Regions from separate parts of the Paraburkholderia sp. A3BS-1L genome, predicted to be linked through region 2. Evidence: predicted binding sites of a transcription regulator. Region 2 holds the regulator's gene; the other holds the start of a gene.
The links. The regulator FliA, encoded in region 2, starts transcription of late flagellar genes. The targets are predictions, from matches to a motif close to CTAAAGTTTNNNNNNNNNNNGCCGNTA.
Positions count from the first base shown of each region.

Region 1: the regulator FliA is predicted to act here: its motif matches at 1,568-1,594, upstream of P5W99_RS23105 (flagellin).

Region 1 covers NZ_CP120443.1:1,779,092-1,790,644, reverse strand. Annotated here, with positions in the region: gene P5W99_RS23110 (sialidase family protein) at 1-1,345, shown strand, start outside; gene P5W99_RS23105 (flagellin) at 1,691-3,145, shown strand; gene fliD (flagellar filament capping protein FliD) at 3,311-4,900, shown strand; gene fliT (flagellar protein FliT) at 4,915-5,214, shown strand; gene amaB (L-piperidine-6-carboxylate dehydrogenase) at 5,575-7,074, shown strand; gene P5W99_RS23085 (NAD(P)/FAD-dependent oxidoreductase) at 7,097-8,269, shown strand; gene P5W99_RS23080 (sugar transporter) at 8,304-9,509, opposite strand; gene P5W99_RS23075 (LysR family transcriptional regulator) at 9,703-10,656, shown strand; partial or broken gene P5W99_RS23070 (hypothetical protein) at 10,911-11,553, shown strand, end outside.
Region 2 covers NZ_CP120442.1:3,158,375-3,169,927, forward strand. Annotated here, with positions in the region: gene P5W99_RS14485 (flagellar hook assembly protein FlgD) at 1-151, opposite strand, end outside; gene flgC (flagellar basal body rod protein FlgC) at 305-730, opposite strand; gene P5W99_RS14495 (flagellar basal body protein) at 763-1,290, opposite strand; gene flgA (flagellar basal body P-ring formation chaperone FlgA) at 1,518-2,954, shown strand; gene flgM (flagellar biosynthesis anti-sigma factor FlgM) at 3,100-3,453, shown strand; gene P5W99_RS14510 (flagella synthesis protein FlgN) at 3,510-3,956, shown strand; gene P5W99_RS14515 (chemotaxis protein CheB) at 4,220-5,242, opposite strand; gene P5W99_RS14520 (hypothetical protein) at 5,490-5,777, opposite strand; gene P5W99_RS14525 (RNA polymerase sigma factor FliA) at 5,815-6,546, opposite strand; gene P5W99_RS14530 (MinD/ParA family ATP-binding protein) at 6,569-7,555, opposite strand; gene flhF (flagellar biosynthesis protein FlhF) at 7,548-9,536, opposite strand; gene flhA (flagellar biosynthesis protein FlhA) at 10,065-11,553, opposite strand, start outside.

The DNA of each region.
Region 1 (11,553 bases), on a different replicon from region 2:
GGGTCCAAGCCCCTTTGCCACGTGCACCATTGGCGGATCATCGAGCAGCACTGTCTTTGTGAATAGCGAGGTCGAGCCGTGGGTGGCCGTCAACCCGAAAAACTCGTCCAACCTCATCGGCGCGTGGCAGCAGGACCGCTGGTCGGACGGCGGCTCTCATGGCCTCGTTGCCGGCTTCTCCTTCGACGGCGGTCACACCTGGGGGCAAACGTCCTTGCCCTTTAGCGCATGTGCGAACGGGCTCGGATACGAGCGCGCCTCTGACCCATGGGTGTCCATCGGCCCCGACGGCACCGCCTATGCCGTCTCCATCTCGTTCAACAACTCCAACAACAGCAATGCCGTGGCCGCAGCGGTTTCCAGCGATGGCGGTCAGACCTGGGGAAACCTCAGCGTGATCATCGCCAACAACGAGCCTACCTTGCAGTACTTCAACGACAAGGAATCGGTGACTGCGAATCCGATCAAGGCCGGCGTGGCGTATGCGGTATGGGACCGGCTCGAACTGCCGAACGGCAACCCCTACGCGAATCTCCATACGGCCGCTTACCGCGGCCCGACATTGTTCTCGAAGACCGTGGATGGCGGCAAGACCTGGAGTACCGCCGCGGAAATCGTGAAGGTGCCCTCGCGGCAGCAGACGATCGGCAATCAGATCGTGGTCAATCAGCAGGACGGGACGCTCTACGACTTTTTCGATCTGATCACGCCGCCATTCAACCAGGGGGCAGGCAGGGTAGCGTTCATCAAATCCACCGACGATGGCGCCACGTGGACCCAACCTCAGATCATTTCGACGCTGCAAACGGTTTCGGTTTTTGATCCCAATTCCGGCACGCCGATACGCACCGGGGACATCATTCCCGAACCGGCGATCGATCCGGCGACGGGGCGGCTTTATGTCGTCTGGCAGGATTCGCGCTTCAATGGCGGGAAGTACGACGAGGTGGCGCTATCGACGTCCGCTGATGGTGGCAAGACATGGAGCGCGCCCATGCGGGTGAATACGCCTTCGGGCCGACCCGCATTCAATCCTGCCGTGCGGGTCAACCCTGCGGGCGTGGTGGCCGTCACGTACTATGACTTCCGCACGCTCAAGTCCACGGACACCACGCTGCCGACGGATTACTGGCGCATCACCTCGCCGCGCGGGGGCCAGAATTTCGGCAATGAATTGCATATCGCGGGGTCCTTCGATATGAAAACCGCGCCTTATGCCGAAGGGTACTTTATCGGGGATTATGAAGGGTTGGGTGCAACCGATACGGAGTTCGTGCCGTTCTTCGTGCAAACGACCGGGAATGCAAGCAATCCCACCGATGTCTTTGTAGCGCCAGCGCCGTAAATCGCTCGACTAGTCAATTGCGCCGGATCCGCGCGACCCTTTCAGGGCGCGCGGATTCGCGCGCGCCAACGATGGCTTGAAGGGCATGGACTGAAACGCCGGATTGATTATTCCAAAAAAATCAACTATTTGGCATTTGTTTTCGGCTATTCGGCGGCCATTTCCCGCGTGTCTGTCATGTCCCTGATTGAGCATAAGATCAGATTTTTTGCATATGTCCCTCTAAAGTTCCCTGGTGGGCGGTCGTTACCCCAAACATGGCGGTCGAAACAACGCGTTTGACAGTCCGCCGACGCCACGGCAGCCGTGGCGCAAACGGGCTCAGTCCCAATCAGGAGAATTTCCATGCTCGGAATCAACAGCAATATCAACTCGCTCGTCGCGCAACAAAACCTGACCGGCTCGGGCAGCGCGCTGTCGCAAGCGATCACGCGCCTCTCGTCGGGCAAGCGCATCAACAGCGCAGCGGACGATGCAGCGGGTCTTGCGATCTCGAACATCATGCAGACCCAGATCAACGGTCTGAACCAGGGCGTGTCGAACTCGAACGACGGCGTGTCGATGGTGCAAACGGCATCGAGCGGTTTGTCGTCGCTGACGAATAGTCTGCAGCGGATTCGGCAGTTGGCCGTGCAAGCGACGAACGGCGGCATGACCGATACGGACCGTCAGGCGCTGCAGCAGGAAGTGTCGCAGCAGGTTTCGGAAATCAACCGTATTGCGTCGCAAACGACGTACAACGGCATGAACGTGCTGAACGGTTCGCTCGGCGCAGTGTCATTCCAGGTGGGCGCGAACGTCGGCCAGACGATCAGCCTGAACCTCTCGCAGGGCGTTGCGGCATCGTCGCTCGGCGGCGGCGTTGTGAAGGCGGGTGACACGATCGCCTCGCTCGCGGTTTCGCTCGACTCGAACGGCAACGTCTGGCAAGCCGCGAGCGATGGCACCAACGCTGCATCGAAGGGTACGGAAGTTACGCAGTTGAACCTCGTTTCGGACGGCAAGGGCAGCTTCTCGGTGACCGATCAGAACGGGCAGGCCGTGTCGTTCTCAACCTCGGGTATGTTCGACACGACGACGACGCCTGGCCAGATCAAGATCAAGGCTGCTTCGAACATCGATCCGGCAACCGTGGCCACTGAAATCGACAAGGTGAACGCTCAGGCGCTGACCGCAGGCAGCCCCCTTGCTAACGGCACGACGCTCGGTACGCTGTCGGGCTTCGATCTTAATGCATCGACGGGTCTCGATAGCTCGGCCAGTCCGCAGTCGAGCGACGTCACGTCGATTACGGTGAAGTCGGACGGTAACTACGGTTATACGTTCTGGGATCAGAACGGCAACCAGCTCAGCGCGTCCGGCAATGTCGTTACGAAGGAATTCACTAGCGCTACAGCTTATAATCCGGCGACTCCGGCCGCTGCAAAACTCGGCACGCCGACTGCCGGCAATACGAAGTTCTCGGTCGCGTCGTCCGCCACGACGCAAACCGTCGACAAGGTCGACGTCAGCACGGTCCAGGGCGCGAACAAGGCCATTCAGTCGATCGACGACGCGCTGAACACGGTCAACAACATTCAGGCAACGCTTGGCGCCGCACAAAACCGCTTCACGGCGATCAGCACGGCGCAGCAAGCCCAGTCGACCGACCTGTCGCAAGCACAATCGTCGATCCAGGACGCCAACTTCGCGGCAGAAACGGCCGCCCTGAGCAAGGCCCAAGTGCTCCAGCAAGCCGGCATCTCGGTGCTCGCGCAAGCAAACTCGCAGCCGCAGCAGATCCTGAAGCTCCTGCAGTAACAAGCGCTTCATGTGAGTCAAGCAGTACGCGCCGCGCGCTCCGCCCGCCATACCCGGGGCGCGCGGCGCTTGCCAACCGGGAGGACAACCTCCCGTTTGGCGTTTTTAAACCTGAACCGTACTTGAACCGATCCACCCGGCATCGCCGACGCACGGAGCCCCTTCATGTCCACCGTATCCGGTATCTCGAACGCGAATCTGGCCTCCAGCGCCGCAGCGTCGGCCAATAGCGCGCTGCAGCAAGCCGCGCAGTCGGTCATCAGCGGCTCGACCGGCAATTCGTCGATGGACGTGAGCTCGCTCGTCACGGCGCTCGTCAATAGCAAGATCGCGGGCCAGGCGGCGACACTGTCTTCGCAGGCTCAACTGGACAACACGCAGATCTCCGCATACGGCACGCTCTCGGCTGCGCTTTCGGCGCTGCAGGCGGGCCTCACTTCGCTCTCGGACGGCACGACCGTCAACGCCTTCAAGGCGAGCACGAGCGGCACGGGCATCGCGGCCACGGCGGCCAGCGGAGCGGTGGCGGGGACGTATTCGATCGACGTCGCGCAGATCGCGACCGCGCAGGTCCTCACGTCGAGGGGCTACGGCGCAAGCCAGCCGCTCGCTTCGGTGCCGAGCACGATGACGCTCTCGATCGGCGGCGCGAGCACCACGATTTCACTGGACAGCAGCAACAGCACGGTTTCCGGCATTGCGGCGGCGATCAACAGCGCGAGCAACAATCCCGGCGTGACGGCCACGGTCGTGAACGGCGCCGATGGCGCGCACCTCGTGCTGCACGCGAATGCCACCGGATCGCAGAACGCCATCAGCATTCAGGTCAGCGATACGGCCACGGGCGACCCGCTGAACGGCCTGGCGGTTACCGGCAACGCCGGCACGTCGCTTAGCGGCAACGCGAGCGCGACCAGTGCGCAGCTCACGGCCAACCAGTCGACGCTCAGCAACGTGCAGACTTCCGGCTCGCCGGCCACGCCCAACTGGAGCCAGACCACCGCCGCGCAGGATGCGTACTTCACGCTCGACGGCACCGGCGTGACCAACGCGACGAACTCGGTGACTACCGCGCTTGCGGGCGTCACGCTGAGCCTGAGCGCAGCATCGGTGGACACCACGGGTACATCGCCGCAAACGCTCACGATCGCGCAGGACACGAGCTCGCAGTCGAATGCGATCAACAATTTCGTCACGCTCTACAACACGCTCGTGACGACCATGGGCACGCTTACCGCGTACAGCTCGACCGCGACTTCGCAGGGCGTGCTGCTCGGCGACTCGACGCTGAACCTCGTGCGCAACCAGTTGGCCTCGATCGTCGCAACCGGCGTGAAGAACGGCAACACGACCACGAGTCTCGCGACGATCGGTGTGACGCTGAACGCCGACGGTTCGCTCGCGGTCGACAGCAGCACGCTGAGCAGCGCGCTGCAGAACAACCAGGCCACGTTGGCCAAGCTGTTCAGCTCGACCAATGGCGTGGCCGCGCAACTGAACACCAATATCACGAGCTATCTGTCGAGCAGCGGCGCGATCCAGACGCGCACCAAGGCGCTCAATACGGACCTCACGAATCTCTCGTCGCAGCAGTCGTCGCTAGCGACGTATCAGTCACAGCTCACCAGCATGTACACCGCGCAATTCACGGCGCTCAATACGCTGATGGCGACGATGAGCAACAACCAGCAATATCTCACCCAGCTATTCGGCGGCCAGAACAGCGCGGGCGCGATGGCCACCAACAAGAACTGACGAGGTCACCGGTCATGCAAGCACTGGCCCAGATCGAACGCATCCAGCGGTTCACGAAAGACATCGAGCAGGCGGCCGCCGTGGGCGAGTGGGAGCGCGCCGCGCAGCTCGCGGGCGAGCGCTCGCCGCTGCTGATGGCGCTTTCCGCGCAGCAGTCAGCCGATGCGCTCGCCATGCTGCGGGAAATCCAGGCGATCGACCTGCGCATCGCACAAGCCGCGCAAGCTGCCCAGGAGTCCTTGAGCGCGGAATACCGCACGGCCATGCAGGCCACTAGCAACGCCAATCAGTATCAGCGCATCGCTCAGTTCTGAGCGAGGGGGCGGCGACTGCCCGCCCCGATCGGCCCCCGTCGGCCCCAATTCGTCCCCCGCTCCGCCAATGGGGTATCTCCCGATACCTCGCCCGCCTCGCAACACCTCGTTGAATTCCCCACTTCCCCGGGCTTGATGACTAAAGCGCATCAGGTCGTGCATAGATATCGGTTGATACCGGTCCGGTGGCTGCCGACAATGCCACTGCATCTTCAAAACACATCAGTTTCCGATGCGAAATTTTCTTGCAAACCGCGGCCGCGGCTTGGCTTGCCTGGAGCATTGCCGGGGCTTCGGTCTGCGTGTATAGTCTGTTTCAGCAACAATATTTCCTATCGGAAACATCGACGAGGTCTCCCAGTGAACGCATCCACCATCCTTTCGGAACTTGGCATTTCCCATCTCGCCGAGGCCGGCGACATCGCCGTGCATTCACCCATCAATGGCGAACTGATTGGCCGCGTGGCGAGCCAGTCCGTCGCTCAAGCCGACGCCGCGCTGGCGAAGGCGCACGAGGCATTCAAGACCTGGCGCAACGTGCCGGCGCCGCGACGCGGGGAACTGGTGCGCGTGCTCGGCAACAAGCTGCGCGAGCGCAAGGCCGCGCTGGGCGCCATCATCACGCTCGAAACCGGCAAGATCCTTCAGGAAGGGCTGGGCGAAGTGCAGGAGATGATCGACATCTGCGACTTCGCTGTGGGCCTGTCGCGTCAACTGTACGGCTTGACCATCGCTTCGGAGCGCCCCGGCCACCGCATGGCCGAAAGCTGGCATCCGATGGGGGTGTGCACGGTGATCTCGGCGTTCAATTTTCCGGCAGCCGTGTGGTCTTGGAATGCCGCGCTCGCGCTGGTGTGCGGCAACGCGGTGATCTGGAAGCCTTCGGAAAAGACGCCGCTGACCGCACTGGCCGTCGACAAGATTCTGCAGGACGCGCTCAAGGAATTCGGCGGCGCGCCCGAGGGGCTTACGAGCCTCGTGACCGGCGGGCGCGACGTAGGCGCGAAGCTGGTGGCCGACCCGCGCTCGAATATCGTGAGCGCCACGGGCAGCACCGAAATGGGCCGCGCGGTGGGCGTGGAAGTCGCGCGCCGCTTTGGCCGCACGATTCTGGAGCTCGGCGGCAATAACGCGGGCATCGTTTCGGGCACCGCCGACATGGAGCTCGCGCTGCGCGGCATCCTGTTCTCGGCGGTCGGCACCGCGGGCCAGCGCTGCACGTCGCTGCGCCGCCTGTTCGTTCACGAAAGCGTTTATGAGCAGACCGTGGAGCGCCTGAAGACGTTCTACGGCAAGGTTTCGATCGGCAATCCGCTGGAGCAGGGCACGCTGATGGGGCCGCTCATCGACGAGCAATCGTTCAATCGCATGCAGGCGGCGCTGGAAAAGGCCCGCAGCGAAGGCGGCAAGGTCTTCGGCGGCGAGCGCCACGTGGTCGCGGGCAACGAGAAGGGCTTCTACGTGCGCCCGGCCATCGTCGAGATGCCCGCGCAAACCGAGGTCGTGCTCACCGAGACCTTCGCGCCCATTCTTTACGTGCTCAAGTACAGCCGTTTCGAGGACGCCATCGAAGCCAACAACGCCGCGCATCACGGCCTGTCGTCGTGCGTGTTCACGACCGATCTGCGCGAAAGCGAGCGTTTCCTTTCGGCATCGGGCAGCGATTGCGGCATTGCCAATGTGAACATTGGCCCGAGCGGCGCGGAAATCGGCGGTGCATTCGGCGGCGAGAAGGAAACCGGCGGCGGCCGCGAGTCGGGCTCGGACGCGTGGAAGGCCTATATGCGGCGCGCGACGAACACCGTGAACTTCTCGTCGGCGCTGCCGCTCGCACAAGGCATCGACTTCAACATCGACTAAAAAACGCAATCTGGAGCGAGTCGTGAGCGCAAAAGTCGTAATCGTTGGCGGCGGGGTGATCGGTAGCTCTATTGCGTACTTCTTGCGCGCAACGGACCCGACGATAGGCGTGACGGTGATCGAGCGGGATCCGAGCTATGCGAGGTCGTCGTCGGCGTTGTCGGCGGCCTCGATCCGGCAGCAGTTCTCCACGCCGCTGTCGATTCAGATGTCGCTGTACGGCATCGAATTTCTTCGCGATATCGGCGAGCGTCTCGCGGTGGACGGCCACAAGCCGTCCATCGACCTGCACGAGGGCGGCTATCTGTTTCTGGCCACGCCCTCGGGCGAGGCCACGCTGCGCGAGAACCACGCGCTGCAAACGCGCCTGGGCGCGGATATCGCGCTGCTCTCGCCGGACGCGCTCAAGCAAAAGTTTCCGTGGCTGAACGTGGACGATATTGCCGCCGGCGCCTATGGCGTGAGCGGCGAAGGCTGGTTCGACGGCTATGGGCTCGTGCAGGCGCTGCGCAAGAAGGCGCAGTCGCTGGGCGCGCGCTACGTGGCGGCGGATGTGCATGGTCTCGAGCTCGATGGCCGCAAGGTCACGCACGTGCTGGCGAGCAACGGCGAGCGTTATGCCTGCGATACGCTCGTGAATGCCGCGGGTGCATGGGCGCGCCGCATCGCCGAAATGATGGGCATCGACATTCCGGTGTATGCGCGGCGGCGCAGTATTTTCAATGTGTCGTCGCCGGCGCGTCTTGCGAATAGCCCGCTGCTGATCGATCCCACCGGCGTTTACTTCCGACCCGAAGGCATGACGTACATCACCGGGACCTCGCCGGGCGAAGAGAACGACCCGAACGATCTGCCGCTCGACGAAGTCGATCACAATCTGTTCGACGAAGTCATCTGGCCGACGCTCGCGCACCGGGTGCCGGAATTCGAGGCGCTGCGCGTCGAGCATTGCTGGTCCGGCTACTACGAATACAACGTGTTCGACCACAACGCGATCATCGGCTATCACCCGGCGATCGAAAACTGCGTGTTCGCCAATGGCTATAGCGGCCACGGCTTGCAGCAGGGGCCGGCGACGGGGCGCGGCGTGAGCGAGCTCATTATCGGCGGCAAGTACGCGAGCCTCGATCTGTCTTCCCTGAGCTGGGACCGTGTGCTGGAGAATCGTCCCATCGTCGAAAAGAACGTCGTGTAGTTCGTCGTGTAATTCGGGCGTATTTCACCCTTCCTTACTGGGCTGGCTGGCTGGCGCTTCTCGACGCTTCCTGGTGCTTGAAGCGCAACGCCAGCCAGCAGACTCCCACGCCCAGCCCGCCCACGAGGCCGCCAAACGTGCCGGTCCACGGCAGCCCGAAATCGTGGGCGATATGGTTGCCAAGCAGCGCGCCGGCGCCAATGCCCACGTTATACAAACCTGAATAGATCGACACAGCGAGATCCGTTGCTTCGGGCGCGAGCTTCAGGATCCAGGCCTGCATCGCCAGACCGAAACACACGATCGCGCCGCCCCAGACCACGGTATGCACGGAGAGCGTGACGATGCCGAGCGCGCACGGAAACAGGACCAGCAGGCACGAGGCTAGCGTGACGATCGACGCCAGCAAAAATTGTTTCGGATACCTTGGGAAAATGCGGTTGAAGCAAATCGCAGCGGGAATGCCGGCGCTGCCGAACAACACCAGAATATAGGTAATGCGGCTTTCGCTCGCGTGATTGACGGCCTGCACGAAGGGCTCGATATACGTGTACGACGTAAAGTGCGCGGAGACGACCAGAATCGTGATCAGGTAGAGCAGGGCGAGCGTCGGCTTTCTGAATAGCGTGGGCAGGTTCCTGAGCGAACCCGATTGCAGGCTATGAAGCTGGGGCACGGTGGCGCGCAGCATCAGCAAGACAATGGCCGCCGCGCCCGCAATCGCGAGGAACGTGACGCGCCAGCCCAGCGTCTCGCCAATGACGCGTCCGAGCGGGATGCCGGCCACCATGGCAATCGAGGTGCCCATGGCGAGCAGGCCGAGCGCCTGGCCTTTCCTCGATGGCGGCGCGATCCTCACCACGAGCGAGACCGAGATCGACCAGAAGATCGCGTGCGCGCAGGCAATGCCCAATCGGCCCGCTATCAGCGCGGGAAAGTTCCAGGCGATCGAAGTGACGATGTGACTGACGATGAACAGCACGAACACGCCGGTCAGCAGCTTGCGGCGCTCGACGGCGCGCGTGAGCACGGTCAGCGGAAGTGACACCACGGCCACCGTCCACGCATAAATCGTCAGCATGAGGCCGACGTTGGTGGCCTGCATGTGAAGGCTGTCGCCAATCGCGCTGAGCAGCGCGACGGGCACGAATTCGGTGGTATTGAAAATAAAGGCGGAAAGCGCCAATGCCACCACACCCCACCAGGCGTGTTCGGCGGGCGCCAGTTCAGGTTTGGACATACCCGGATCGGACAAAAAACGACGAAGGCGAATTATCGCGCGTATTGAGTCGTATACTCCGGAGCGCGTGCGGCGGCGGTGAGGCACGGCGCGATCCGGCCCGCCGTGCGGGCATGAATGGTAAGCTTGCCGGTGTCAAATCGCCGGGGTCTGGAAAATCCGGCCCCCACGCCCACCCTGTTTCTTTCATCAGATGGATACGCTCAACTGCATGCGGATCTTCGTCCGCGTTGCCGAAGAAGGCGGCTTTACGGCTGCCGCCCACCGCCTCGACATCACGACCGCATTTGCGTCGCGCGCGGTGGCGAGCCTCGAAACGCATCTGCAAGCGCGCCTGCTCAATCGCAGCACACGCCGCGTCGCGCTCACCGAAGCCGGCGAGCGCTATTTGCGGCGCTGCGAGCAGATTCTCGCGTACATCGATCAGGCCGAAGCCGAGGCGGGCGACGCGCAAGCGCTGCCGTCCGGCAGGCTGCGGGTTCATGCCACTACGAGCTTCGGGCAGGCTTATCTGGTGCCCGCCATCATGGAGTACCAGAAGCGCTATCCCTCGGTAGCGGTGGAACTCACGCTCTCGCAGCACGTTCCCGATTTGCTCGACGAAGGGTATGACGTGACGCTTCAACTGAGTTCGGCGGAACTGCCCGACTCGGCGCTCGTTTCGCAGACGCTAGGCTGGGTGCATAGCGTGCTGTGCGCTTCGCCCGGCTATCTGGGCGCGCGCGGCGCGCCGCACAGTGTCGCCGAGCTGGCGGACCATGCATGTCTTCAGTTGATCACGCCGGTTTTCCCGCGCGATCGCTGGCATCTCGAAGGGCCGGACGGCGCGGAAACATTTGAATTGCCGCCCTCGACGTTTCAGGTGAATGTTGCGGACGCGCTCGCCGGCGCATTGCGCGAGGGCGCGGGGATTGGGTCGTTGCCCATGTCGAGCGCGGTGCCTGCGCTGCGCAGTGGTTCTTTGCTGCGGGTATTGCCCGATTATCTGCTGCAGAAGCTCACGGTGTATGCGATGTATGCATCGCGGCAATATCTCGACGCGAAGATCAGAACTTTCGTCGACTTTCTCAAGGAGTTCATTCCGCAGGCGCTCATGGCCGACGAGGCGGCGCTGCGGATGCCGGATCATTGCTCGCGGGCGGCGTAGGGTAAGGGCGGTGGCCGAATCCTGGTTTTGGTCGCCGGTTTTCCTTGGCTACGTACCCGCGTGCGTACCGCAATGGAGTCGTTCAGTAGTTCACGCTCATTCACGATGAGGTAGAGGCTCGTCAATATTCGGGTACATGGACCCGATTACGATGTTGAACCTGGTTAATCGCGGCTCGCTGTTCTCGGGTAAGCCGCAAAACGTTCTGCTTGCTCCTGGTACGCACAGCAGAGACAGCCCAAGGTTCAAAGTCCATGAGCACGCGCGTTCCTCCTCTACCCACAGCATCGCCAGCACCCGCCTATACGCCGCTGAACTGGGCCTTTCCATTCACGCCGTCCGGCAATGGTGGCGCCACCGACCCGTTGACGTACATGAAGGCGCTGGCGAAGGCCGAGGACGGTTTCTATCCGCTTGGCGTCAGCGGAATATGGCACGGCGGCGTGCACTTCGACCGCAACACCGCCGCGATGCTCAAGCAGGATGAAGGCGTGCGCGCCATCGCCGACGGCGAGATCGTGGCCTACCGGCTAGACAGTAAGTATTCCGAACAGATCTGGCGCGACAATCGCAAGGCACTCTACTCGACGGGCTTTGTGCTGATCCGTCACAGGCTGCCGCTGCCGCCGGCGTCTGGTGCCACGGGCAAGCCCGCGTCGGACGAAACGCTGACGTTCTTCAGCCTGTACATGCACCTGATGGACTGGAACAGCTATCAGGCCGCGAAGAAACAACCTGATCCGGCCACACCGCACCTGGAGCCGATGCCGTTCTGGGAAGGCGAGCGCTACTACCGCGTGGGCGACAGGTCGAACGACATGCAAACGCTGCCGAAGCCAAAGCCGCCGCAGCCCGTGCCGGTGGACATCGCGAACCGGGACCTGCTTGGCGAATTCA
Region 2 (11,553 bases):
TCATCTGCGAGCTGTCCATCGGATTGGTCGGGTCCTGGTTCTGCAACTGCGTGACGAGCAACTGCAAAAAGGTGTTCTGCAAGTCGGTGCCGCTCGTGCTGCCCGTGCCGCTGGCCGAGGATTTGCCCGACGCAGCCGCCGTGGGATTCATGGTGTCGAGCAGTTGCTGCGACACGGTGGCGGTGCTGCCGCCGATGGTGGTGTTGCTGGAGGTCAACGCGTTCTCCTCGCTTGACGTTGCTGGCTCGATGTTGCGCGGTGTTGCCGTTTAGTGCGCGGGGCTGCTGGTTCAGGCGCCGCTGTCTCAGGTGCCGATGGTCAGGGTCTTGAGCATCAGCGTCTTCGCGGTGTTCAGCGTCTCGATGTTGGCCTGATACGAGCGCGACGCCGAAATCATGTTCACCATCTCCTGCACCGGGTCCACGTTCGGCATCGAGACGTAGCCGTTGGCGTCCGCCGCGGGGTTGTCGGGCTGGTAGCTCTGCTTCATGGGCGTGGGGTCGTCGACCACGCCGGTCACCTTCACGCCGCCCACCTGCTGGCCCGAAGCCGTGCGCGCGCCGCCGAGCGGGTCGACCGCGAACACGACCTGCTTGGCCTTGTAGGGCTGGCCGTCGGGGCCGGTCGTGCTGTCGGCGTTGGCGAGATTGGACGCCGTCACGTTCAGCCGCTGCGATTGCGCCGACATGGCGGAGCCCGCAACGCTGAAAATGTTCATCAGGGATGGCATGGTTTCGTTGTCCTTCAGTTCACTCGGTTCGTTCAGTTCGAACCCGACTGGATCGCCGAGAGCATGGTCTTGATCTGCTGCGAAAGCACCGTCATGCCCGATTCGAAATGCAGCGCGTTGTCGGCGAACTGCACGCGCTCGGTGTCGAGGTCGACCGTATTGCCGTCGAGCGCGGGCTGCGTCGGGTTGCGGTACATCACCGGGCTCGTGTAGGTGTCCGCCTGGCCGCCGGTCGGGATCAGCTTCGTGTTGCCGGCCATATGGCCCGCCTCGGTCGCGGCCATCGACATGCCGCTCGTCACGCCCGCCGGCTGCGCCAGGGCGAGCGGCCGGAAGTTGCCGCTCGCGCCGCCAGCGACGCCCGCAGCAGCGATGCCCGGCGTGGCCGCACCCGCTTGCCTGAGCGCGCCCGCGAGGGAGGCCGAGAAGTCGACGTCGCGCGCCCGGTAGCCAGGGGTATCGGCATTCGCGATGTTCGAGGACAGCAACGCCTGGCGCGTTGCGCGTACATCGAGCGCTTCGCGGCCAAAGGCGAATTCGGCATCGAGTTTGTCCAGCATCGGGCGTTCTCCGTGACTCGAGTTGAGGGGCTGCGCCGGTGCATGCATCGCGCATCCGGCAACTGGGCGAGGCCCGCAGGCCTTTACGCATGGAGACGAATGTTAGGCGCGCCTGACAAGAACCAATCGGACGAATAGCCGGTAAAGGCCCCCTCTATTCGACGCAAGCACGCGAGGGCCGCCGCCTAGAATGCGAGGCGTGTCAATGCAATGAATGGAGAACGACGATGCCGCACAAAGCCCCCCTTCGTGTGCGCGGCGCGCGCCGCGAGGCTGAGGCGCGCCGCGCGCAGCGCCGTTCGATCTCGCGTGCGCTTGCGCTCGTGCTTGCGGCGCTGGCCGTGAGCGGCGCCGCGCACGCACAAAGCGAAGCCGAAGCGGCTGGGCAGCAGATCTATATCGCGGGCCCCGGCGACCGCGCGGGCTCGGACGCCGCGCGGATGAGCGCGATGCTCGCGCAGGGCGGCGGCGCGGGTTCGAGGGGCGCTGCGGCAAACGCCAGCGCGAGCGCTAACGCTTACGCCCAGAACGCAGCCATGCTCGCTCGCCGCACGCAAAGCGCGCAGCAAGATCCGCAGCAGGATTTCGCGCAAGCGCAAAACCAGCCGGGCATGATCGCGATCCCCGGGCCCGGCGAGCGCGGCCGCGCGGGCGAAGCCGCCACGCCCGAGATCGTCACGATTCCCGCGCCGGGCGCACCTAACACCGCCGGCGCGGCCACGCCGCGCCCCGCGCTCGCGCGCGCCGTTCAACCCATGCGCGTGCCAGCGGCGAATGCATCTGCGAATGCGTCTGCATATCCGGCTGCCGCCATGAGCGGCAACGCAGGCACGGGCGGATTGCAGCGCGTGAATGTCGTCAGGCCGTCTAGCGCGGTCGCCCCGGTCGTCGTCGAAACGGCCGCGCCGGCTGCCGCCGCGAAGCTCTCCACCGTGCCGGTCACGCGTGCGCCGGCTGTAACCGCCGCCCGTTCCGCGCCCACCACGCCCGCCGCAGTCGCGAGCGCCGCGGCCTATGGGCAGAGCGCGCAACTGCCGCCGGGCCAGGAGGACGGCGAACGCATTCGCGCCACCGTGGTCGCCTTCCTCCAGCAGCAGGCCGCGGGCTTGCCGGGCAAGGTGAGCGTGAGCGTCGGGCCGGTGTTTCCGCGCGGCCTCGCCGCTTGCGCCGCGCTCGAACCGTTCATGCCGCCGGGCGCGCGCATGTGGGGCCGCACGACGGTGGGCGTGCGCTGCGTCGGCGCGAAACCGTGGACACTCTATGTGGTGGGGCGCGTGGCCGTCGACATCACCTATTACGTGGCCGCCCGCCAGATCGACGCCGGCCAGACGCTCTCCGCCGCCGACTTCATGCCGCGCGAAGGCGACCTCGCAAGCCTGCCGCAGACCATCATCACCGACCCTACGCAGGCCAACGGCGCGGTCGCGCTCGCGCGCATCACGGCAGGCTTGCCGCTGCGCACCGACATGCTGCGCAGCGCCTCGTCGGTGGTGATCGGCCAGACGGTCAAGGTGGTCGCGGTGGGCTCGAACTTCACGATTTCCGCCGAAGGCAGCGTGCTCAATAACGCCGCGCCAGGCCAGATGGTGCGCGTGCGCACGGCCGGCGGGCAGATCATCAGCGGCGTCGTGAAAGATGCCGCCACGGTGCAGGTGCAGATTTAAGGCAGGATTGCCGGTCCGGTAAAAAATGCGGTGCGGCGGCCATGTGGGCAAGGACACGTAACAGCATGTAACGGCAGGACTTTCGCGCTAAAGTTCGCGCGCAGCGTTGCCGTTATCAAGGCCATACGGATCAGGAAGCCCAATCGTGAAAATCGACACCTCCAACCGCAATGACGCGCGTTCGCTCCAGGATGGCCCGGCGCGCACGCAGCAAGGCGAATCCGCGAGCGCGCCAGGCGCGGGCGGCACGGCATCGGCCGGCGCGGCATCGAGCGCCATCGGAGCGGGTACTAGCGCAGACGCCAACGTGAGTCTTTCGTCGCTGTCCTCTTCGCTGCGCTCGCTCGCGGCGAGCGGCGCCGCCGACATCGACATGGGCCAGGTCCAGTCGATCAAGGACGCCATCAAGAACGGCACGCTGCAGATCGACGCCGGCAAGATCGCCGACGGCATTATCGAAACCGCGCGCGGCCTGCTCAAGCCGGCCTCGGGCGGCTAAATCGCAGGGCGCGGGCGCCAGGCCGTCCCGCAACCCGCATTTTCAGGTGGTCCCGGATGAAAGACGCGCTTCTCGCCACATTGATCGACGAACACGCCGCGGTTGAGGCGTTCGCCTCGCTGCTCGCCTTCGAGGAGAAGGCGCTCACGACGGCGGACGGCATCGATGCGCTGCCGCAGATCGTCGAACAGAAGACGACGCTCACGCAGCGCATGGCGGGGCTCGAGAAGGTGCGCGACGCGCAACTGGCCGGGCTCGGCCTGCCGGCCGGACGCAAGGGCATCGAGATGGCCTGCGACGGCGACGCGCGGCTCGCGGGCCAGTGGGCGCGGCTCTTGGGCTCGACCGAGCGCGCGCGCCGGCAGAACCTGACGATCGGCATGATGGTTCGCACCCGCATGGAACATAATCGCCGGGCGCTCGCGATTTTGCGGGGCGAAACCGGCAACGGCACGTCGATGCTGTACGGGCCGGATGGACGCCTGCCGGCGTTCGGGCTGTAACTGGCCCTTGTTCCTCGCGTGGTTGGCAGTTGCGTGGGGAATTGAAAAGCCGAAGCACGGGGGCTTCGGCTTTTTTGTTTCCGGGTGCTAACTGCGAGGACAGTGGATCTGGTGCTGTCGGCGGTGATGGAAAATTCTGCTCTGACTTTTTGGAAATAACGCGCGCTCCGGGATGGGCTGTGGTCGGCCGAGGCTGCCTCAGGCGGCCGCTTTACGCCGCTCAAGCCGACATCTTACAGCCTGCAGACGGGCGTTCCCGCAGGTCAGAATCCTCCGTCGGGATCGGGCTCTACCAGATTAGTTAGCGCGCGTAGCCATTCACAAACCTGTGTGGACTCCACTTCTATGCCTTGGATCTTGCTGTTCAGGCTCGCAGTCAAGTCGATGCGCTCCTTGTAGACAGGCGCGTCTCTCAGGCGCTTCGCAAGCGTCGCTTCTTCGGTAAGCGAACCGAACAGAGCCGAGAGCTGTGTCTCCCTGGAGTCAGCTTGTTCCGCAAGGAGACTTTCTGCGGAAAAAGCATGTCCCGCGCGGCATCTGAATCGCATCATTCGTTTGTCGCGCAGCTCGTAAAGGGCGCTTCGACAAATAGGACAATTCAGACCACATGGACTGCTCATCCCTTCGAGCTTCCACCAGTCCTGAAGATCGAAGATACCCTCGGCGATCCGGTTTTCGATATCGATAAGTTCATCGAGATTACGGTCCTCATTGGGCTCCGGGTCGTCATTGGCGAGACGAACGAAAAGTGCTGCCATCTCTGCCAATTTGCAGCAGTAATCCACTTTGACGTGGGCGAGAGCGCTTTTAGGCATCGAGGCCGCTGTTGCTTCGGAAGGCTCCTGCACAATGGCGGTGCCGCCCCTGTCCTTGACTGCAAGCAAGCCAGCCATACCGTCGTCAAGCTGTCCGGTCAATACGACTCCCACCACGGCTGGGCCATAAGAGATGGCCGCCGACCGGAAAAGCGGATCGATAGCGGGCCGTGTGTGATTTTCCTGAGGGCCATGAGACAGGCGTATATATCCTCGCTGCACAAGCATATGGCGATCCGGTGGCGCCACATAGATTCGCCCCGGCTCGATTAGCTCGGTGTTCTTGGGATGTATGGCCTTCAGTCGTCCCGCGTTGCTGAGAATCTGGGGCAGCATGCCCGGGCTGTGAGCGCCCACATGCTGCGTGATAAATACTGAAGATGGGAAATTCTCGGGAAGTAGCGCGATCAGCCGCGAAAGCGCGTTAATCCCGCTCAATGAGGCGCCAATGACGAATATGCGTCCTTTCATAACTCGCCCCCAGCATGCCCTGTTTCGATAGCTGATGATGAGCGAGTGGCGGCAGACGCGGTTGATATGTGTCAATGAACAAGGTTTGGGCGTTTCACCGGGATGTTCGTCGGTTTGCCTGTGTGCAAAGCCACGATAGACGGACTGCTGAGCCCCTATACCTGCCTTTCAACGCTTGGTGGTCGACTGTCAGCAGTGGGTCGCGAAACGACTTCCCCACAAATCAGCAAAAACCATAAAAAACATTTCACCCCTGATCAACCTCCGGCCAAAGCACTGGAAACAGAAACGGAAGGCTCTTCAAGGGCAGTCCAAAGGAAAGATCGCCTCGCGGCGAAGACGCATTCAGCGATCCAAAGTCGAGCAGCGTGCGTGTAATCCGACGCGCCAGCACGTCGCTCACACTTGGCATCTGAGCGAACTCAGCGCGCGTCACGGCGCGCTGCAGCATCACGAACCCCATGGCCGGCGCAGTCGTTTCCGGCTTGATGACGGACTTCTCGAAGCGGTTGTCATCATGACGCGATGTACACATCCATGTAGGGTTTGAAACCCCTCGCCACTACGCCCGACTAATGCTCCGTCCCCGCCCATGACATCTCGCGCAGCCGCGCCCGCAAGCGTGCCACCGCCTGGCTGTGCAACTGGCACACGCGCGACTCGCTCACCTCCAGCACCGCGCCGATCTCGCGCAGGTTCATGCCGCGCTCGTAATACAGCGACATCAGCAGTTTCTCGCGCTCGGGCAGCCGCTCGATCGCCTCGACTAGCGCGCCGCGCAGGCTCTCGTCGAGCAGCGCCGAGAGAGGGTCCGAGTGATCGACGCGATAGCGGTCGAGGAACGGCTCGTCGTCGGCGGAGCGGTCGAAGTCTTCGTAGTAGATGAGCTGGCTGCCGTGCAGGTCCTGCAGCATGCTCTGGTACTCGTCGAGCGGCATCTGCAGATGCTCGGCAATCTCCGTCTCGCTCGCCGAGCGGCCAAGCCGCTGCTCCACCTGATGCACCGCGCTTTCCACTTCGCGCGAGGTGCGCCGCAGGCTGCGCGGCAGCCAGTCGTTGCTGCGCAGCTCGTCGAGCATGGCGCCGCGAATGCGCTGGCTCGCGTAGGTCTCGAACTGCGCGCCCTGATCTTCCTTGTAGCGATTCGCAGCGTCGAGCAAGCCGATCATGCCGGCCTGGATCAAGTCGTCGAGATCCACGCTCGCGGGCATTTTCGCCACGAGCTGCAATCCGAGCCGCCGCACGAGCGGCGCGTACTTCGCGAGCACTTCGGCCTGCGAAATCTTTCCTTGAGCGTTATACATCTGGCTCTCCTTCCTGTGTCCGTCACACGTGCCGATGCGCGTGCACGGGCGAATCCGCCCGCCATCCCGCATAGGCCGTCGCGCTCGCGGACGGGGCGTCCGTGGCGGATGAAACGAATGAATTCGCCGCTTGCTCCGGACTCGCCGGCGCGCCCGCCGATGCCAACAGCGCGGGGCGCAGCGGCCAGTGCGGCAGTTCGGCCGCCACGTGGCGAAAATCTCGCGCGGCAGCCGTCGACGGAAACGCATCGACGATGCAGCGCGACAGTTGCAGCGCGCGCGGCATGTGCGGATCGGCGGCAACGCTGCCCGCGCGCTCCAGCGATACCGCGAGGTAGCGGCTCGCCACTCCCGCGAGATTCTCGAGCGCGGCTTGCGCGTCGGCGGCGCTCGCCACGTGGTTCGCAAGCACGCGGAACTGCCCAATCGCATGCGCGAAATGCAGCCGCTTCATGCAGGCGTAGGCGTCGGTGATCGCCTGCGCGGTCACGCGCATCACGATCAGCACGTCGTGCGCGTGCAAGGCGAGCGGCGAGAGCGCACCTTCGGCGTCGAGCCGCGCGTCGATCAGCACGAAATCGGCGGGACCGGCCAGCAGCTTGCTCAATGGCGCATCCAGCTGCGCCCCCACGCACTGCTCGCGCGGCGCGGCCAGCACGCCGAAGCCCAGCGCATGCCGCGCCACGGCCTGGTCCAGCGCAATCTCGCCGCGCATCACCGCCGCGAAATTCGGCGCGAAGTTTCCTGCGAGGCTTGCGGCATTGCCGCGCGCTTCGTTGCTCACGCCGCGCATGCCGCCGCCGAGCTGCGCACTGACCGAGCGCGGACCAAGGCACTCGTCGATCACGAGCACGTCCTTGCCCAGCGCGATCAGCGCGGCCGCGAGATTGATCACCACGGTCGTGCGCCCGGGTGCGCCGTGGCCGCCGGTCACGGCGATCACGCGCGAGCCTTCGCGCGCGAGCAGCCGTCGCAGGCCTTCTGCCTGATCGATCACGAACTTATCCAAACCGGACCTCGGGAGCTTGCGTGGCCGAGCGCGTCGAGAGCGCGGAGAGCAGCGCGGGAATATCGTCCTCGTGCGGCACGAACGGCGAGCGATCGCGCGGCACGCAGAACGCGCTGCGCACGAGAAAGCGGCGCGTGGCCACGTACAGGTTCTCTGGCACCTTCTGGCCCGTGGAGACGTAGTGCACCGGCAGCTTGTAGCGCAGCACCGTGTCGAGCGTGCTGCCGAGGTTGGTCGCTTCGTCGAGCTTGGTGAGGATGCAACCCGCGAGCGGCGAGTTGTCCGGGCCGTGCTGGTACGCCTGCACGACTTCGTTGAGCGTGTCGCCGTGGCTGGTCGCCGAAAGCAGCAGCAGGCGCTGCACCGGGCGCCCCGTGCCGCACAGCATGGCGATCTGGTCGGTCACGGCGCGGTCGCGCTGGCTCATGCCGATCGTGTCGATCAGCACGATGTGCTTGTTCTTGAGCTCGGTGAGCGCGAGTTGCAGATCGGCGCCGTCACGCACCGCATGCACCGAGACGCCGAGGATCTTGCCGAAGATGCGCAGTTGCTCGTGGCCGCCGATGCGGTAGCTGTCGGTCGTGAGCAGCGCGACCTTGCTCGCGCCGAAGCGCATCACGCAGCGCGCCGCGAGCTTCGCCGTGGTCGTGGTCTTGCCCACGCCGGTCGGGCCCATCAGCGCGAATACGCCGCCGCGCTCCATGAGCGCTTCTTCGTCCTCGAGCACGGGCAGGTTCGATTCGAGCACCGACTGAACCCACTCCATGCCGGCCTCTTCGGTTTCCACGCTGGGCAGGCGGTCGACCACCATCTTCACGAGCTGCGCCGAAAAGCCGGCCGCGAAAAGCTGCTTCGTGAGCGCGCCCTGCATCGGGTTGCGGCGCTGATGCTCGCCCCACAGGAGACCCGCGAACTGCTCTTCCATCATGCCGCGCATGGAGGCGAGCTCGTGCATCACGGTTTCGTTGACGACCTGCTCGATGCGCGCGCGGATCGCTTCGCTCACCGTTTGTGCGGTGCTGGGCGCGGCGGGTTGTGCGCTCTGGGCGGCCTGGGCCGGGTTAGGGGCGCTTTGAACGCTTTGAGCGGCGGGCGCCGGGCCGGCCGCATCGGGGCTCTGGCCAATGCTGCGGGCCGCGCGGCGCGCCGCGACGTGCGCAGCCTGGCGCGCCCATTCGGGCGTGTTCGCGTCGATATCGGCGCGATGCGTGGGGTCGGCGGCCACGCCGAGGCCCTTCGCCATCGCGGCGGCCGGCGTCATGCCCGGCTGGGCCGTGTCCCGGTTCGCTTGCTGGTTCGCTTGCTGATTCGCGATACGGCGCGCGTGGTCGATCAGCCAGGGGTTCGATTCGGCCATCGTGCGCGGTGCGTCCTGGGACTCGACTGCGGGTTGCCTGGCTTGCTGGCCCGCCGCGGCACGCGAAGCGGAGAACGGCTTTGCCGCGGCTTCGGACGCTTCGGCGCTCAGCTTTGCCTGCGTGGCTTGTCCGAGAGAGACGGCGGTGTCGTCGCTGTCGCTGTCGTGGTTGCCTTCATCGGCTTCGCCTTGTGCCGCGGCGTCCGCCCCAGCGGCGTCGCGCTCCGCGCCCACCTCCGGGCTCGCGCCGAACACCGATGAGAACACGTCGGGCATGCCGCCGCTTGCGTAAGGGTTGCCAGCGGTCGCCGCAGTGCTGGCGGCAGGCGGTGCGCCGATCGCGGCGCGCGACGGCTTCGCCGCGAAGCCCGCGCCAGCCTGCGCCTGACCACCGGCGGACGATGTGCCGCCGAGAGGCGCTCCGCCAAAGGGCGCACCGCCAAAGGGCGCTCCGCCGTCCGCCGGCGCGAGCGCTGCGAGGTCGCGGTCCGCGAGCGCGACGATTTCGACGCTGCCGTCGTCGAGCGTGCGATTCGACAATACGACGGCGTCCGCACCCAGCGCTTCGCGCACGAGGCGCAACGCGTCGCGGCTGGTGCCACCGATGAATTTGCGAATGTTCAAGCCAAGCCCCTGAGTGAGGTGAGCGGCCTGCGCCGCCCGTCGTTTGCGTCTGGATTACCGCGGGCCTTGCGCTCTCGCACGGGCCCTTCTCCGATGTTGGAATTATTTCGAAGGTGAGCCCTCGACGATCGGTGGATCAGGGCGGGGAAAGGTGGGTAATTCGGGGGATGGCGAGTGCCCGGAACCTGAGGCTCTGGGCTGCGACTTCGTGCGCTCGGCATTGTGGACACAGTTAGTCGCATATTTGGTCTTTTCTGAGCTGGCGACCAATGGGAAGCGATCTGCGACCGGCTCGAAGATATCGAGTTGGCTGAAATCGTGAAATCCCGCGCTGGCGAAGAAGTCGTCAGCGTCAAGCCTGAAGACCTATGGTTTTGATGCCCTCAAGCAGGGATTCGACGACCTCGCGAGCGAGCGCGAACGCAAATTCACGCTGCACAAGGCAATGCTGGAAGCGCCGGCGCCAATCGGCGTTACATCGACTCTGGATCTTCTCGAAGCGTTTTGACGCCTCGCCCCCTCAGCTCATCACCCCGCCCCCACCACATTCACCACCCGCACATTGCGCGTATCCGGCACCTCGGCATACGAAAGCACCTTCAACTGCGGCAGACTGCGGCGCAAAAAGCGCGAGAGCATCGGCCGCAGCGCATGCTGCACGAGCAGCACGGGCGCAAGTCCCAACGCCTGCTGACGTCCCATCGCCATTTCGGTCTGCGTGAGCAGCGTATGCGCGAGACCCGGCTCCAGCCCGGGGTTCGGTCCCGAGGTCAGCGTCTGCGAAAGCACGCGTTCGAGATTGGCGTCGAGCCCCATCACCTGCATGTCCGCATTGCCGGGGAACCACTGCTGCGTGATCGCGCGGCCCAGCGAGATGCGCACCGCCGCCGTGAGGTCGTGTGCGTCGGGCATGCGCGGCGCATGCTCCGCGAGCGACTCCATGATCGTGCGCATGTCGCGGATCGGCACGCCCTCTTCCAGCAGGTTTTGCAGCACCTTCTGCAAGGTCGTGAGCGCCAGCACCTTTGGCACGAGGTCGTCCACGAGCGAGGGCGTGTCCTTCTGCACGCGCTCGATCAGCGCCTGCACTTCGCGGCGGCCCAGCAATTCGGCCGCGTGCGTCACCACGAGGTGATTGAGGTGCGTCGCCACCACGGTGCTCGAATCGACCACCGTGTAGCCGAACACCTGGGCCTGCTCGCGCATGTTCGAATCGATCCAGATCGCGGGCAGCCCGAACGCCGGGTCGGTGGTCGGCGTGCCGGGCACCACCGCGCTCACCTGCCCCGGATTGATCGCGAGCCACTGGCCCGGGAACGCCTCGCCCGAGCCCACTTCCACGCCCTTTAGCGCGATGCGGTAAGCGTTCGGGCGCAACTCCAGGTTGTCGCGGATGTGAATGACCGGCGGCAGGAAGCCGATTTCCTGCGCGAACTTCTTGCGGATGCTCTTGATGCGCTTGAGCAGCTCGCCGTCGGTGTTCTTGTCGACGAGCGGAATGATGCGGTAGCCCACTTCGAGCCCGAGCGTGTCGATGAGCGCCACGTCGTCCCAGCTCGCCTCGGCGTTCTCGACGGGCGCGGCGGCAGCCGGCAGCACGTCCGCGAGCACGGCGCTGGCCTTTTTCGCCTCGGCGCTCTTTTTCATCACGCGGCCAAGCTGGATCGCGCCCCCGCCCAGCAGCAAGAATGCGAAGTGCGGCATGCCCGGAATCATGCCCATCATGAGGATGATCGCGCCGGTGATCATCAGCACGCGCGGGTTCGTGAACAGCTGGCCGGTGAGTTGCGTGCCGATGTCCTCATTGGTCGCCACGCGCGAGACGATCACGCCCGCGGCCGTCGAGATCACGAGCGACGGAATCTGGGCGACGAGACCATCGCCGATCGTCAGCAGCGTATAGGTCTCGCCCGCCGAGGCGAACGGCATGCCGTGCTGCACCACGCCCACGATCAGCCCGCCGATGATGTTGATCGCCATGATCAGGAGGCCCGCGATGGCGTCGCCGCGCACGAAC